2 linked regions of the Zymomonas mobilis subsp. pomaceae ATCC 29192 genome follow. The protein of the gene in region 1 interacts with the protein of each later gene in a pairwise test. Links are inferred from orthologs where the notes say so. Each region holds a gene or a part of one and is shown in the gene's direction. Other genes may lie near its edges. The genes, in order: sucC and sucD.

Region 1 (7,014 bases):
GGCAATGACGGTGACCATCGGCATGGTATTTCCCTTCTTCAGGAAAGAATTCAATCGTGCCGATATAGCCTTCTCCCGTTTCAAGAGCGTGGCGAAGCGGTTGGAATCCCATATCACAATCAAATAAAGTAGCTTCCCGTCCTAACTTAGCGGGCGAATGGGCATCTGAACTTGATATCAGGCGATAGCGATCCAAAGAGGAGACGCGCCAATTCATCTCAGGATCAGAAGATAAACCGGTTTCAGCCGCAAAAATATGCCCTGCTAAATCGCCATAACATTCATCAATAGAATCAAAACCGGATTTTGATCCCAAAGCTGAAAACCAAGGCGTCCAAATATGGGCAGGCGCAAGCCATGAATCCTTTCCCGATTCCAAGGTTATTTCAAGGAGATCACGAGAGTCCAATCCTAAAATTGGTCGTCCATCTGAAACAATATTGCCTATCTTGGCTAGTTTTTCGGCAAAGCGATCCGCTGCTTCAAAGTGAGAATGATATACCAGATGGTGCACTTTTCGGGTTTTGTCGCCTTTCTTATAAATGGTCGATATTTCCCCCGAAAGAATAAAGCGGACAGGTGTTTGGCATCCGATGGGTAAATTTTTCATCAAAGGCTGTTCAATCTCCGGCTTTAACCGGAACAGGCCGTTGCCTTCTGCGATTAGCTTCTCTTTCATTTCCTGCCGCCACGCCGGATGGGTGCAGTCTCCAGTCGCTACCAGATGAATCCCTTTTTCAGCTGATCCTGACGCCAAATGTTCCAGATCTAAATTACGACTGGTGGCGCGCGCATAGCGAGAATGAACATGGAGATCAGCTAAAAAATGGCTCATGAGCACACCTTATTTCTTTATTAAGCACTATAAAAATATTTATTAAAATAAAAAAATGAAAAAATAATAAAAAATTAAATTTAAAATAAATAAAAAATATTAAAATTTAAAATATATACAGTTTTTTTTCTAAAAAAATAAGATATTATTCCATTTTTAAATATAGAGACCTACATTTTTTAAAAAATACTGTGAATCCATAGAAATAATACCAAGGGAAGAATCATATATCCGTCAAGAATATCTGGAATCGCCGTTTCTGGCTTACGGGTGCCGCGATTGTCATTAACATAGGGGCATTTTCAAGTTTTCCATCCTCTGCGGATGCTGTTGTCGTCAAGGATAATGGCCGCCTTGGATTAGAGAAGCCCTCAATGTTTTAAGATGGCAGCCCTCAGAAGGCTAGCAATCAAGATGCAATCGAGACTAAATATAATTTAGGTCTTCGCTATTTCAAAGGCGAAGGCGTCCCGCAAAATAGAAGAGCCACAAGATTCTGGATTCATCAGAGGCGGAAAGGGGGGTGCTGATGCCCAAGAATTGCTTAAAAAGTTAAATAATTGGGTTTTTTGTGGGGTTTTGAAGTCAGAATATAGGCGGGGCGGGTTTTATCTATCTGTCGGCTTTTTATTTTTTGTGAGGGTTTCGAGGAAAAACAAGTTAGATTTGTTTTTGGGTATGATCAGGAAAAAGAAAAGGCGGGGTTTTAAAGGGCTAAGATGATGCTGGTGGCTATGGGATTCTTCACCTCTCAAGCGTAGTAAGAGTAGTTCAGAATATTTTCGTTTTTTCTATAAGACAGTTTGTTATTAAAAGACGGCATTTTACTACATGTTTATCAAAGGCAAAGGCCTGAAGGGCGAGTGTGCCGCTTTGGCTGATGGTGGCCCGTGCCAATGTTACGATCTCTATAGGTGTTTATCGTGTAGCTATCATTTTTAACGGATTTAGGCTCTAGATAGCCAATTTTACCTGATTTTAGCTGTGATTTTGTTGGGTCACGATTGCGGGTGAATGGGTTTATAGATAATATCCAAAATGGATTATAATGACTTGGCTGACGATTGGATGTGCCCGAGTCTCTCGATTAAGTATATCTGGGTCTCTTTAGATAGCGGCACCCTATTTTTTGAAACCCTATTTTTAATTAATCGATATTTTATTTTATAAGGTTAATTAAATATCGCCAAATATTTGGACCTTGATATTTTGGATTGATACCGAATTTTCATTTTAAAAAAATAGCAAAAATTACCTTATGAAAAGGGATGTTTTTATTTTTAATGCTTAAAGATGACTGTTTTAGAGATTAATCTTAAAAGAAGGGTCGCTTCTTAAAATAAAAAGCGACCCTTAATTTAAGCCAGCGAGCAAGGGGGCTTACTTATCCTCTGGCTTTCTCTTCAGCAATATGGAGCGCATTACTGTAAGAAATACAGCTCTTCCAGCTGTAGAAAGCTTTAAAAACTGCGCTTCTCCTGTAACAAAAATAAAAGATAGTTCAATTATGGATGTAATATTTTTTACGTAAAATAAATTTTCAAATCACAGTGAAATATTGAATATATTCATCTTTAGATCTTAAAGCCTTCTTGCAAACTGTAGCTTTATTTCTCATTCCTGTTTTTCTATAATCTGTTTTTTCTACAATCTATCCTTCTGGAAGACAGATAGGCCGGTTCATAAAAATCGGCTGTTTTTTTTCTAATCTCTGAAATACAGCTTCTATAATCTACACAGTAAAAAGGCCGGAATCAGGTGAATATATACGAATATCAGGCAATGGCCCTCTTAGGGGAACGGGGCGTGCCCGTTGTTCCCGGTCATGTGGCAACGACTATTGAAGACGCTATTACAGCAGCCGAAAAGCTTTCAGGCCCTTCTTATGTTATAAAATCACAAATTTTAGCAGGCGGACGTGGCAAGGGTCATTTTTGGGAATCGCCTTCTGATGGCGGTGGTGTGCGGATAGCTCGGGACGTCGAATCGCTTAAGAATCATGTAACCCGTATGCTGGGTAAGCATTTAGTGACAGCCCAAACGGATAAAAAGGGTATTCTGGTTGAAAAGGTTTTCATTACCGAAGCGATTGACATCGTCAGTGAATATTATCTTTCTCTGCTGGTAGATCGTCAAACAGGACGGATTACTTTTGTTGTCTCCCCAGAAGGCGGTATGGATATTGAAGCGGTCGCCCGCGATAAACCCGAAGCTATTCATCGCATTTCTGTTGATCCTGCCACAGGATTTCAGGCCCATCATGGCCGTGCTATTGGCTTTGCGCTGGGGCTTAAAGGGGACATTTTCAAACAAAGCATAAAACTGAGCGCTGCGCTTTATAAGGCTTTTGTTGAAACTGATATGAGCCTACTTGAAATTAATCCGTTGGTGGAAACGGGGGATGGCAAGCTTTTACCCGCAGATGCCAAAGTCAGTTTTGACGACAATGCGCTTTTTCGGCATCCTGATATTGCGGCGTTGGGTGAGGCGGGTACCTCTGATCCTTTGGAACAAGAAGCCAAGAAATCAGGGCTTTCCTACATTAAACTTGACGGCAGTATTGGCTGCATGGTGAATGGTGCCGGTCTTGCTATGGGAACGATGGATATTATTCAGCTGCATGGCGAAATGCCCGCCAATTTTCTGGATGTCGGCGGGGGGGCCAGTCGCGAAAAAGTGGCCACCGCTTTTCGCATCATTCTATCCGATCCTTCGGTTAAAGGTATCCTCATTAATATTTTCGGCGGTATCATGCGTTGCGATATTTTAGCGGAAGGCATTATCGCCGCTGCTCGTGAGCTGGATATTAACGTTCCTTTGGTGGTGCGTTTGGAAGGTAACAATGTCAAGGAAGGTAAGGCTGCCCTTGTCTCTTCTGGATTGGCCATTATTACAGCTAATGATCTTGGAGATGCAGCGGAAAAAATCGTCGCCGCTATCCAAAAAGCGGCCTGATCTTGCTACTGTTTGGGATAAGTCGGCCTAAGCATAAAGACTGGCGGATAGCTGACCGACACACAATGCTAAAGATGACGCTCATGGCGATTCTTCTAAAAGGCGATAAAGGGAGATTCTGATGAAAGTAATGGTGCCCGTTAAACGTGTAATTGACTATAATCTCAGACCAAGAGTGAAAGCCGATGGTTCGGGAGTTGACCTTTCCAATCTCAAAATGTCCCTCAATCCTTTTGATGAAATTTCTGTTGAAGAAGCGGTTCGTCTTAAAGAAAAAGGTATCGTTCAAGAAATCGTCTTGGTGTCAGTAGGCCCTACCAAGGCACAGGATCAGATACGCACCGGTCTCGCTATTGGCGCTGATCGCGGCATCCTTATCGAAACAGATGAGAATGTAGAACCTCTCTCCGTTGCTAAACTGCTGAAAGCTATTGTCAGTGAAGAAAAACCGGATTTAGTGATTGCAGGTAAGCAGGCCATTGATGACGATTCCAATCAGACCGGCCAAATGTTGGCTGCACTTTTGGGATGGCCACAGGGATGCTTTGCCTCTAAAATCGCTATCGCTGATAATAAAATTGAAGTGACCCGTGAAATTGACGGCGGGCTAGAAACGATCAGCCTTAATTTACCGGCTGTTGTCACAGCCGATTTACGGCTTAATGAACCGCGTTTTGTTTCCCTGCCGAATATTATCAAGGCGCGTAAAAAGCCGATCGAAATCAAAAAGCCGATAGATTACGGCGTCGATATTACGCCGCGGTTAAAAACTATCCGCATAGAAGAGCCACCTGTGCGTCAAGCCGGTGAAAAGGTCGAAACGGTTGAAGAATTTGCGGCCAAACTCAAGGAATGGGGAGTCGTAGCATGAGCATACTTGTTTTAGTCGATTACAATGGGGCTTCGATTGACGAAGGCAGTCTCTCTGCGATTACGGCAGCCCTTCAGATAGAGAATGATGTTGATCTTTTAATCGCCGGTGAAAATATCCGTGCGGCCGCTGAAGCTGCCAGCAAGATTAAAGGCATTAATAAAGTGCTTTTGGCGGATGCGCCAGCTTATGCCCATAGTTTAGCTGAAAACATTACGCCTTTGATCGTAAAATTACTGGATAATTATCAGGTTTTTGTCGCCTCTGCCAATTCCAACGGCAAGAATATCGCGCCACGCGTTGCCGCTTTATTAGATACACAGCAAATATCCGAAATTATTACGGTTGTATCCCCTGATACTTTCCGTCGTCCTATTTATGCCGGAAATGCTATTGCGACGGTGCAATCCGTGGATGCTAAAAAGGTTGTTACCGTACGCGCAACGGCTTTTGAAAAGGCCGAGGCCGAAGGCGGTTCTGCCCCTATTGAAGCCGTAGAAGCTACCGAAGACACGGGCCTTTCCCGTTTCGTCTCTGTCGATTTACAGCAATCTGGACGCGCCGATTTAAACACTGCCCCTATTGTGGTTTCTGGGGGCCGTGCTTTAGGCTCTCCCGAGAAATTCCATGAATTAATCGAAGGTTTTGCAGATTGTATTCATGCAGCGGTTGGGGCATCGCGTGCGGCTGTTGATGCTGAATATGCGCCTAATGACTGTCAGGTAGGTCAAACCGGCAAAATTGTTGCGCCAGAAGTCTATATTGCGGTGGGTATTTCCGGGGCGATCCAGCATCTTGCTGGTATGAAAGATTCCCGTAAAATTGCAGCGATCAATATTGATCCCGAAGCCCCCATTTTCCAGATCGCTGATATTGCATTGGTAGGTGATCTCTTCGAAATTATGCCTTCTTTGATCGAAAAATTCTAAACCCTTGATTCTGGTCAGTATCACGGGCTGAAATCTTTAAAAATATCCAGATAGCAGAGTTTGATTTGCTATCTGGATAAACTTTATTTTTAAAAATAACATTATAAAACAAGCTATTAGCAATATTTTTTGCTAAACTGATAGCGCTTTGCCTTCAATCCTATGCAAGGCCGTTCTAGAACGTCTTCATTCTCATTGGAGCCGGTAATGATTCGCAACAATAGTTTGAAACTGTTCCCTTGCCTTGCTGCGCTGTAAATGAGATCAAGAAACCTGTTATATAAGACAGAAAAATGCTGTCCGTTTGAAGAATAGCAGGCCTTAAGGAGAAGAAGATGACCGAAGCCGAATGGTGGGAATTCGACAGTGTTGCGGCCATGGCCAAACAGATTGCCGATGATATTGAATTTATTATTAAACAGGCGATTGAAAAAAAAGGCCGCGCTCTCATAATCGTTCCGGGTGGTTCTACCCCCAAGCTGGTTTTCCCAACCCTTGCAGAACGCGAAATTGAATGGCCCAAGGTAACCTTGATGCTGACGGATGATCGTTTGGTCGCGCGCAGTGACAAGTTAAGCAACTTTGGCCTTCTGACCAAATATTTCGAAAAAACGGGTGCCGAATTAGTCTCGCTGATTGATGAATCCTTATTGGATGACCGTGCCGCTGCGGGGCGTGCCGCTGATCAAAAACTGGCCTCTTACAAATGGCCTGCGGATCTTGTCTGGCTGGGTATGGGTAATGACGGTCACACGGCCTCTATTTTCCCGGGGCCGAATTTTGATGAAGCTGTAAATGGCCCCCGTGAACGGCGTGCCTTGGGTATTCTTCCTGATCCGCTTCCACCAGAAGCACCGGTTGCACGTGTTTCGCTCAGCCTCTCGGCATTAGCTTCTGCTCATACGGTGATGGTTGTCATCACGGGTGATCACAAACGAACTGTGCTTAATCAGGCCTTAGAAGAAGGGGCTTCTTCCCGTTTACCTGTCGGTCGGGTTCTCGGTGAAACGGAAGCTTCTATTGACGTTTATTGGACCAAATAAGCGTCTCTGATATTTTGATCACAGTTTTAAAAGCCTGTATCTTTATAAGATGCAGGCTTTTTTTAGAGTATAGCTTGATTAATTTTTTCGAAACACAAAAATATTCTGAATATTTTATTCGAAATTTATTCTCGATGATCCGGCGGTAAATCACCATCAAAGGCAATTCGCCTTAAACATTCACGATAACGTTGTTTAGCTTTTATATCTTCGGATGATTTCGGCGCTAAATAACGACATTCCAAAAATTTTTGTTCGCGTCTCGCGGCGGCCTCTGTGAAAACAGAGGATTGTGCGGCTGTTTTTTTAGCGGGAGCTATTTTTTGTCGTTCCGACCCAGCCGTTGTTATAACCAGAAGTAAACATACCGCCACCGCCGTC
Region 2 (7,072 bases), 1.1 Mb from region 1 along the record:
AGTTACCCCGTCCCAGAAAACGGGCGCGGTCGGTTTCATATTGTAAGGTATCCCGAACACCGCCTTCGGCCACTACAAACTGGGCGACCCATAATCGCGGTTCTTCATGCGATCTTGGACGACGTCTAGCAATAAGAGCCCCATATTCAGGGATGCATTCCGTTTGGACAAACAACTTGGCAAAGGCGGGATGTGCCTTGTCGGCAGCGAGGGAAGCTAAGACAATTTCTGCATAAGAGGTAACTTCAATCTCTTTTTCCGAGCAATCTGTATTACGCAGACTTAAACGGCGCACCTCTCCATCATTTTCTTCTAAAACCACGACATCTATTGTCGCTGTTAAATTATCATGATGATGAACAAAACGGGCGCAATGTTCAGCAAAAAAAACTTCGCGATCTACGACATCATTATCTGCAGACAGATTACCAGAAGACCATAATTTCCCGCTTTGACAATCCTTTAAAAAAAGAAACGTGCCCCAATTGTCACGGGTCGCATCCTCTCTCCATCGTGTAATAGCGACATCTTGCCAGCGGCTATATCCAGCCCCAGAAGACGTTAACATCACCGAATAACATCCATTCGAAAGAAGATGGGTTATCGGCTTACTAATTTCTGGTGTAGAAAAATAGCGAACAGCGGCTGCTTCACGACCGACTGAGGTCGCACTTACCGAGGAGGAACCGCCCGTCATGGGTGGCACCAAGAATAAAGAATGCTTTGCAGGCGCATTGTCTTTATAAAATTACAGGAAATAAAGGCACACTCAGCCGTGCCTCTATCAATAAATTTGGCCTCTGCGACGACATGGAAGGCAGACATCAATTTTTCTCCCGCACGGGATAGCGCAGTAGCAAGGCTATTTATTATTCTAATCAACTAAGGGCCGATAAGAATAAGATGTCAAACTACCTCTATTTCAGAATAATTATACCACATTTAAAACCCTCCCCATAGGAGAGATCACACCCTTCATCATGATTAAACACAAAGATGCGATAATTATATCAAGATACCAATGGGAATTTGATTATTAGATACTAAGGGGGACAGGATATGCCCAATTATTAAGGAAATTTATCTAAATTTTTAAATTAGGCGTACGCGTATCAGACAGGTTAAATTTGAATGAAGCTGAAGACAACCGCCTTTACTCGTCTTTAGTGTCATCATCTCTGATTATTTAGGTCTAGTAAAGATTTGTAGATAACGAAAATACTAGAAAGAGATGGTACGGGTGGTCGGACTCGAACCGACACTCTATCGCTAGAAACGGATTTTGAATCCGTCGCGTCTACCAATTCCGCCACACCCGCGTGACTGGCTGAAGTATTCAGCTTGAATATCAACAGCTAAGGTCAAGCCGGATGCCACAAGCTGCTCACTACGTCCAGTCTCTATTTTCATTTTTTTAGGATTTTATGCCTAAAAAATGAAAAATATTAAAAATTGGGTCTTTTTACCAGCAAAAGGCTGGGCCAATCGCCCAAAACCACACGATCTGCCAGACGCATCCCTAAACGTTGATAAGCACGACAGACCGCTTTTTCCTGTTCTTTGACCAAACCCGCTAGAATCAAACATCCCCCTGAGGCAAGAGCAGGGACAAAGGAATCCGCTAATTCGATTAAAGGACCTGCCAGAATATTGGCTATCAGCAAATCATAAGGGGCACGCTGTTGTAAACGCCGATGAGCCAGACCGGCAGCGATAACCATTTCGACCTGACAACGTCCCCGCCCCATCGGTATGCTATTGATAACAGCATTTTCCTTGGCAACCTCAATGGCTACCGGATCAAGATCCGAGGCTATAACCTTCGCGGATTGCCAAAGATATCGCGACGCAAAAGCTAATAACCCTGTGCCTGTGCCAATATCAGCAATATTTGAAAAATGCTGTCCTTGGCGTTTTAATTTATCCAGCATCATAAGACAGCCCGTCGTCGTCTCATGGTGACCTGTCCCAAAAGCCCGACCCGCATCAATCGTAAAAGCTTTCAAGCCCTTTTCTGCGGGAATAATATTGGCCGGTGTGCATACCAAGAAACGGCCAGCACGAACGGGTTCTAGTCCAGACTGCGATAAAACGACCCAATCCTGTTCTTCGATATGTTCGATAACGGGTTGTAGGTGAGAAGCACTAGGCACCAAGTCACGCAGCATCGCTACAAGCGTACCATCAGGCTCACGGTCGAAATAAGCCTCTAAACGCCAATTTTCAGGAAGATTGGGATCCGGTTCGCTTACCATAATAACTGGAGGTTCATCCATCAGTATAAAACCCCCAATTTCACCTTCGGCCAAAGCCTGCGCTTCCTCGCGATTACAGGGTAAGATTAGTTTCCAACTTCCATTACAAGGCGCATTATAAGGAAATCCTGTTATCGTGTCGCCGTTACCCTGCTTTCTACTCGCCATAGCGTCCTATTCGTCCTTTTCCGTTTTTATTTTTATCTTTAAAACCGATCATCAGTTGCGCCATATTATCTATGGTTTAAAAGATAATTTTCGAGAGCTGATATATTTCTTCCGTCTAACCGGAGTATTTTCTTGTGGCGAGGCCGATTAATCCTTCTTCTTCTAAAACAGCATCGCCGGATTTCCAAAAATCGGCTACTTTGTTACACCGCATAACCGCGTTAGCAATTGCCTTTATTGCTTTTCCTGTTTTTACGCTATGGTTATTCTCGGTTGCAAGTAGCCCCGAAAATTATGCCTTTTTTCTGCATTATATGGTTCATGCAGCCGACAAGAACTCTTTTGCTTTTTCTGTGAATATTTTAAGCCGGATAATCGGGGTCGGGCTGACATGGTGTTTTTTTTATCATGTTATGGCCTCGATACGTTTTAATGCTCTTAAGGGAAGCCGTAATCCTTCGCTTAGAGAAAGCCACGGCTTCTATTCCGCTATGAGTATGATAGCGCTGCTTATAACATTTTTAGTGTGGGCTCTCATTTTATTAAGGTAATATTCGAGACATGATGAAAGACAGCCTCAGCCCGACACCCCCTATAGACAGGGATAAAAAAGCTGATTTTTATAAACAGCTAACAGCCTTGGCGAATGTCTTCTTATACAGTTGGTTAATTATCTCGTTTTTTCGGTTGCCGTCTTATGACTTTAACCTTGTGCGGCGGTGGCTTGGCCAAGCTATCGTGGCCATACCCATAGTGCTCTTGGTGTTTTCTACGTATGGTTATGCCCGATTTTTTGTCGATACGCTTTTTCCTTCGCCTTCTTATCGTAAAATAAGAAATAGTCTTCAGCTTATCCTCTATTTTTATATGATAATCGTAGGGAGTTTTGCTATTTTTTCTGTTTTGAAAATTGCTTTTCATTCAGGCATAAGCTGATTTCCATTTTCCGTTTTCTTTATAACTAAATCGCTTTTAAGACGGTCTGCCACGGCCTTGCAGCTGGGCGTCTGGTCAGGAGAAATTAACCGATGTCAATTCTTGCTAGTGCGGCGACGAAAGTTATTACGCAAGGCATCACTGGCCAGCAAGGCAGCCACCACACGGCACAATCACTGGCTTACGGAACAAAAATGGTGGGCGGTGTCACGCCGGGTAAGGGGGGACAAACCCATCTTGATCTTCCTATTTTTAATACTGTTTCCGAGGCAAGGGCAAAAACGGGCGCGGATGCGTCCATGATATTCGTTCCCCCCGCTTTTGCCGGGGATGCCATCTTAGAAGCGATTGATGCTGAAATTCCGTTAATTGTAACGGTAACAGAAGGCATTCCGGTTCTGGATATGGTACGGGTGAAACGGGCTTTAACCGGTTCTAAATCACGGTTAATCGGCCCGAATAGTCCAGGATTGCTGACGCCGGAAGGCGCACGGATCGGTATTATGCCGGGGGCTATTTTCAAAAAAGGTTCGGTGGGCATCGTCAGCCGTTCCGGCACCCTCACTTATGAAGCCGTTTTCCAAACCAGCCAATTGGGGTTAGGGCAATCAACGGCCGTAGGTATTGGGGGGGATCCGGTTAATGGAACCGATTTTATCGATGTGCTGGATATGTTTTTAGCGGATGATGAAACGGAATCTATTATCATGATCGGGGAAATCGGTGGCACGGATGAAGAGAACGCGGCAGAATTTTTAAAAGAGCAAGCCCGTAAAGGCCGTAAAAAACCAGTCGCCGGTTTCATTGCGGGCGTTTCAGCGCCACCGGGGCGTCATATGGGTCATGCGGGGGCTATTGTTTCCGGTAGTTCGGGGAATGCCGCGACAAAAATAGAAGCCATGCGGAAAGCGGGTATCGCCATGACACCCGACCCGTCAAAAATTGGTCAGACACTCTATAATCTGATTAAAGATTAATATCCCTTATCAGATATACAATGAAAAAAGAGGCGTGTATTTTTACATGCCTTTTTTCATTCTGTATTCTTCATTCACCCTCGCATTATCAATAAATAAGATAAACAAAAGGCTTGCAACATTCCCTATAGAAAACCCGATGTCTTCGGCCACATTGTGAATATTATAGGTTTATTCAGGCATTATAGATAATAAATCATATTTTATTTATTGTAAGATTTTTATAAAATTTTCTTATGTTTCTGGTAAGAAAAAAAATTACCTAAAATTAAAAATTTTAAATCTGTAGAGCCTTATATTAATAAGGCACTAATACATCTTTTAATTTATTGAAATAAATTGACGAATTCTTTACTACTTTCAATATCCAATATTATAAACAAAAGAAACGATATGGCTGATAAATACGGATTTAACGATATGATGGGGGGGGGGATTATCAATCCCGAAAATCATTCATACCATTTGGATCGGAGATGAGAGTAAATGCCCTACTCATTTCATCAACAGTTGGGTTGATAAAAATCCAGATTGGCAAGTTAAGGTCTGGGGTAACGATATTTTAGCTAATCATAATTGGTATAACATCCAACACATCAAAACGTTGTTAGAATGGGGCCGTTTGGATGGCGTTAGCGATTTGATGCGTTATGAAATCCTTTTTATTGAAGGCGGCTTCTATGTGGATGCAGATTGTTATTGTATCCGCCCCTTAGAAGACTGGCTTTTTGATAGCGATATTTGTCTTGGTTGGGAACATGAACAAATGCGCCCTGGCCTTATTGGCAATCATGTTATGGGGGCGGCCCCAGAACAAGAATTTATGGCTAAACTTATCGAAAGAATTCACGCCAGAGAATCTATTGTGGATGGTTGGCCTTGCCATATAACTGGCCCTAAACTCGTTACGGAAATCCACAAAGAAAACCCTCAATATGGCTATACTTTATGGCCTAGCCATTATTTTACCCCGATTCACAATACCGGTGCCCGCTATAGCGGAAAAGGGCATGTCTTTGCTGATCATGTATGGGGAACGACCAAGGGGCAACCTAATCGTGTCTGCGAAATAGCTCTAGAAGAATAACGACACAAAGAAAAGAGTCCCTATCCGCGCAAGCTTAAAGGCCAAAGATTTCGCCTGCCGGATGGTCCTGTCCTATGTCTGACTATAAGCATATTTGCGTTTATAGGACGGATTAACGTTCCATAATAAGGCTTTGGAAAAGGCTAATGTACTTTGCGCCCTTTTTGTGTACGCAAGGTTGGCACAGCGGAGGCGGGATCATCTGGCCATGGATGGCGAGGATACCGTCCCCGCATCTCTTTGGCGACCATTTTCCAACTTCCTGCCCAAAAATCGGGCAAATTTGTTGTGGTCTGAATAGGACGGCCTGCGGGTGAAACGAGACGAAAAACCAACGCCACCCTTCCATTGGCTAACATCGGATGGTTTTTCATCCCGAATAAAGCCTGGGGCCTTACTTCAACCGCAGGCCCTCCTTCGGCTTGATAATCAATAACATGGCTGCTGCCTGCGGGTGTTATCAATCGTGCCGGTGCCCAATCCTCTAGTTGCTGTTTCCCCTGCCAACCCAAAAGATTGTCCAATGCCTGCGATAAAGCGGTAGGGGCGATTTGATCCAGACGTCGACACCCCTTTAAAATCGGTTCTAACCAGATCGCCTGTTTTTCTAACAAGGCGTTATCGCTTAGATCGGGAAGATTATCTCTTATCTCATCCGATTGGGCAGCAAGAAAAGCCCATCGTTGACGTAAAGTACACGCCGTTTCCGGCCATGGAAGAATATTCAAGCCATATTGCTGCACAGCCTCGAGTAAAGCCGCCGCGATCATCGATTCATCAGGTGAATCATCACGCCCTTTACTGAGGATAACAGCCCCTAAGCGCTGCCTTCTCTGGGGCTCAACAGCATAATTCTCTTTATTCAACTGAACGAGATGCTCTGTCATAATTTTGTCTGAAAAAAGCGCCGTTATATCTTCTTTATCAAGAGGCGCTGCGGCTATAATCCGTGCCGATTGGGCAGAACCTTGCGCTTCTGCAACGGCTAACCATTCATGACGGGCTAGGGGTGAAGCTGGGTCTAGTTGGAATCCTCTTCCACCCACAGATAGCCATTGGGACCCCGTTGAATCGCGCCTTTTTGCGACCCGATCAGGAAAAGCCAAAGCGATACAAATACCGATATGATTTTCATTATCGGGCGTAGGTGGGGTAGAGGATGAAATACCGGCTAATTTTTGCCATCTTGCCGCTAAATCCCGTGCTTTTTGGGCACGTGGCCCTCTATCACGACGAAAACGGGCTAAACGGCTTTCAAGGTCACAGTCTAACCCGCCTAACCCGCGTTCTGATAATAAGACAGCCATATCCGCTGCCATTTTTCCCAGTCCTCTTTCTTTCGCCGCTAAAAGCATATGGCCCAGAGGTAAAGACATCGGTAAACGCGTTAAGGCCTCACCATGAGGTAACGGGCGATTTTCTGCATTAATCGCCTCTAAATTGCGTAATCGCGTATAGGCTTCTTCAATCCCGCTTGAAGGGGGGGCGTCAATCCAACGCAATTTCCGAGGATCATCAAGTCCCCACAAAGCGGACTCAAGCGTTAAAGTCGAAAGATCGGCTTCGGTAATCTCGGGTGGATCATAGGGCGATAAACCAGCTTGAGCGGCTTCTTCCCATAATCGCCAAACATAGCCGACGGTCTGTCG

Evidence for each region.
Region 2: the proteins of sucC (region 1) and sucD interact in binary tests that used the Escherichia coli proteins (3 or more experiments, as listed by UniProt). The link is inferred for Zymomonas mobilis subsp. pomaceae ATCC 29192 from one-to-one orthologs.

The regions. Positions count from the first base shown.
Region 1 is NC_015709.1:1,878,754-1,885,767, forward strand. The notes cover bases 1,841-4,691. They hold sucC (ADP-forming succinate--CoA ligase subunit beta), read left to right. Parts: upstream 1,841-2,593; coding sequence 2,594-3,790; downstream 3,791-4,691. Other genes in these bases: ZYMOP_RS08375 (electron transfer flavoprotein subunit beta/FixA family protein), read left to right, coding at 3,912-4,661; ZYMOP_RS08380 (electron transfer flavoprotein subunit alpha/FixB family protein), read left to right, coding at 4,658-4,691. Also shown: ZYMOP_RS08365 (UvrD-helicase domain-containing protein), read right to left, coding at 1-835; more of ZYMOP_RS08380, read left to right, coding at 4,692-5,590; pgl (6-phosphogluconolactonase), read left to right, coding at 5,926-6,633; ZYMOP_RS08390 (hypothetical protein), read right to left, coding at 6,759-7,014. UniProt on the Escherichia coli protein: Succinyl-CoA synthetase functions in the citric acid cycle (TCA), coupling the hydrolysis of succinyl-CoA to the synthesis of either ATP or GTP and thus represents the only step of substrate-level phosphorylation in the TCA.
Region 2 is NC_015709.1:747,175-754,246, forward strand. What follows is about bases 2,485-5,393. They hold sucD (succinate--CoA ligase subunit alpha), read left to right. Parts: upstream 2,485-3,451; coding sequence 3,452-4,336; downstream 4,337-5,393. Other genes in these bases: ZYMOP_RS03335 (succinate dehydrogenase, cytochrome b556 subunit), read left to right, coding at 2,558-2,974; ZYMOP_RS03340 (succinate dehydrogenase/fumarate reductase transmembrane subunit), read left to right, coding at 2,985-3,359; ZYMOP_RS03350 (glycosyltransferase), read left to right, coding at 4,896-5,393. In the rest of the region: ZYMOP_RS03320 (GH36-type glycosyl hydrolase domain-containing protein), read right to left, coding at 1-697; ZYMOP_RS03330 (50S ribosomal protein L11 methyltransferase), read right to left, coding at 1,446-2,423; more of ZYMOP_RS03350, read left to right, coding at 5,394-5,423; ATP-dependent helicase HrpB, read right to left, coding at 5,567-7,072. UniProt on the Escherichia coli protein: Succinyl-CoA synthetase functions in the citric acid cycle (TCA), coupling the hydrolysis of succinyl-CoA to the synthesis of either ATP or GTP and thus represents the only step of substrate-level phosphorylation in the TCA.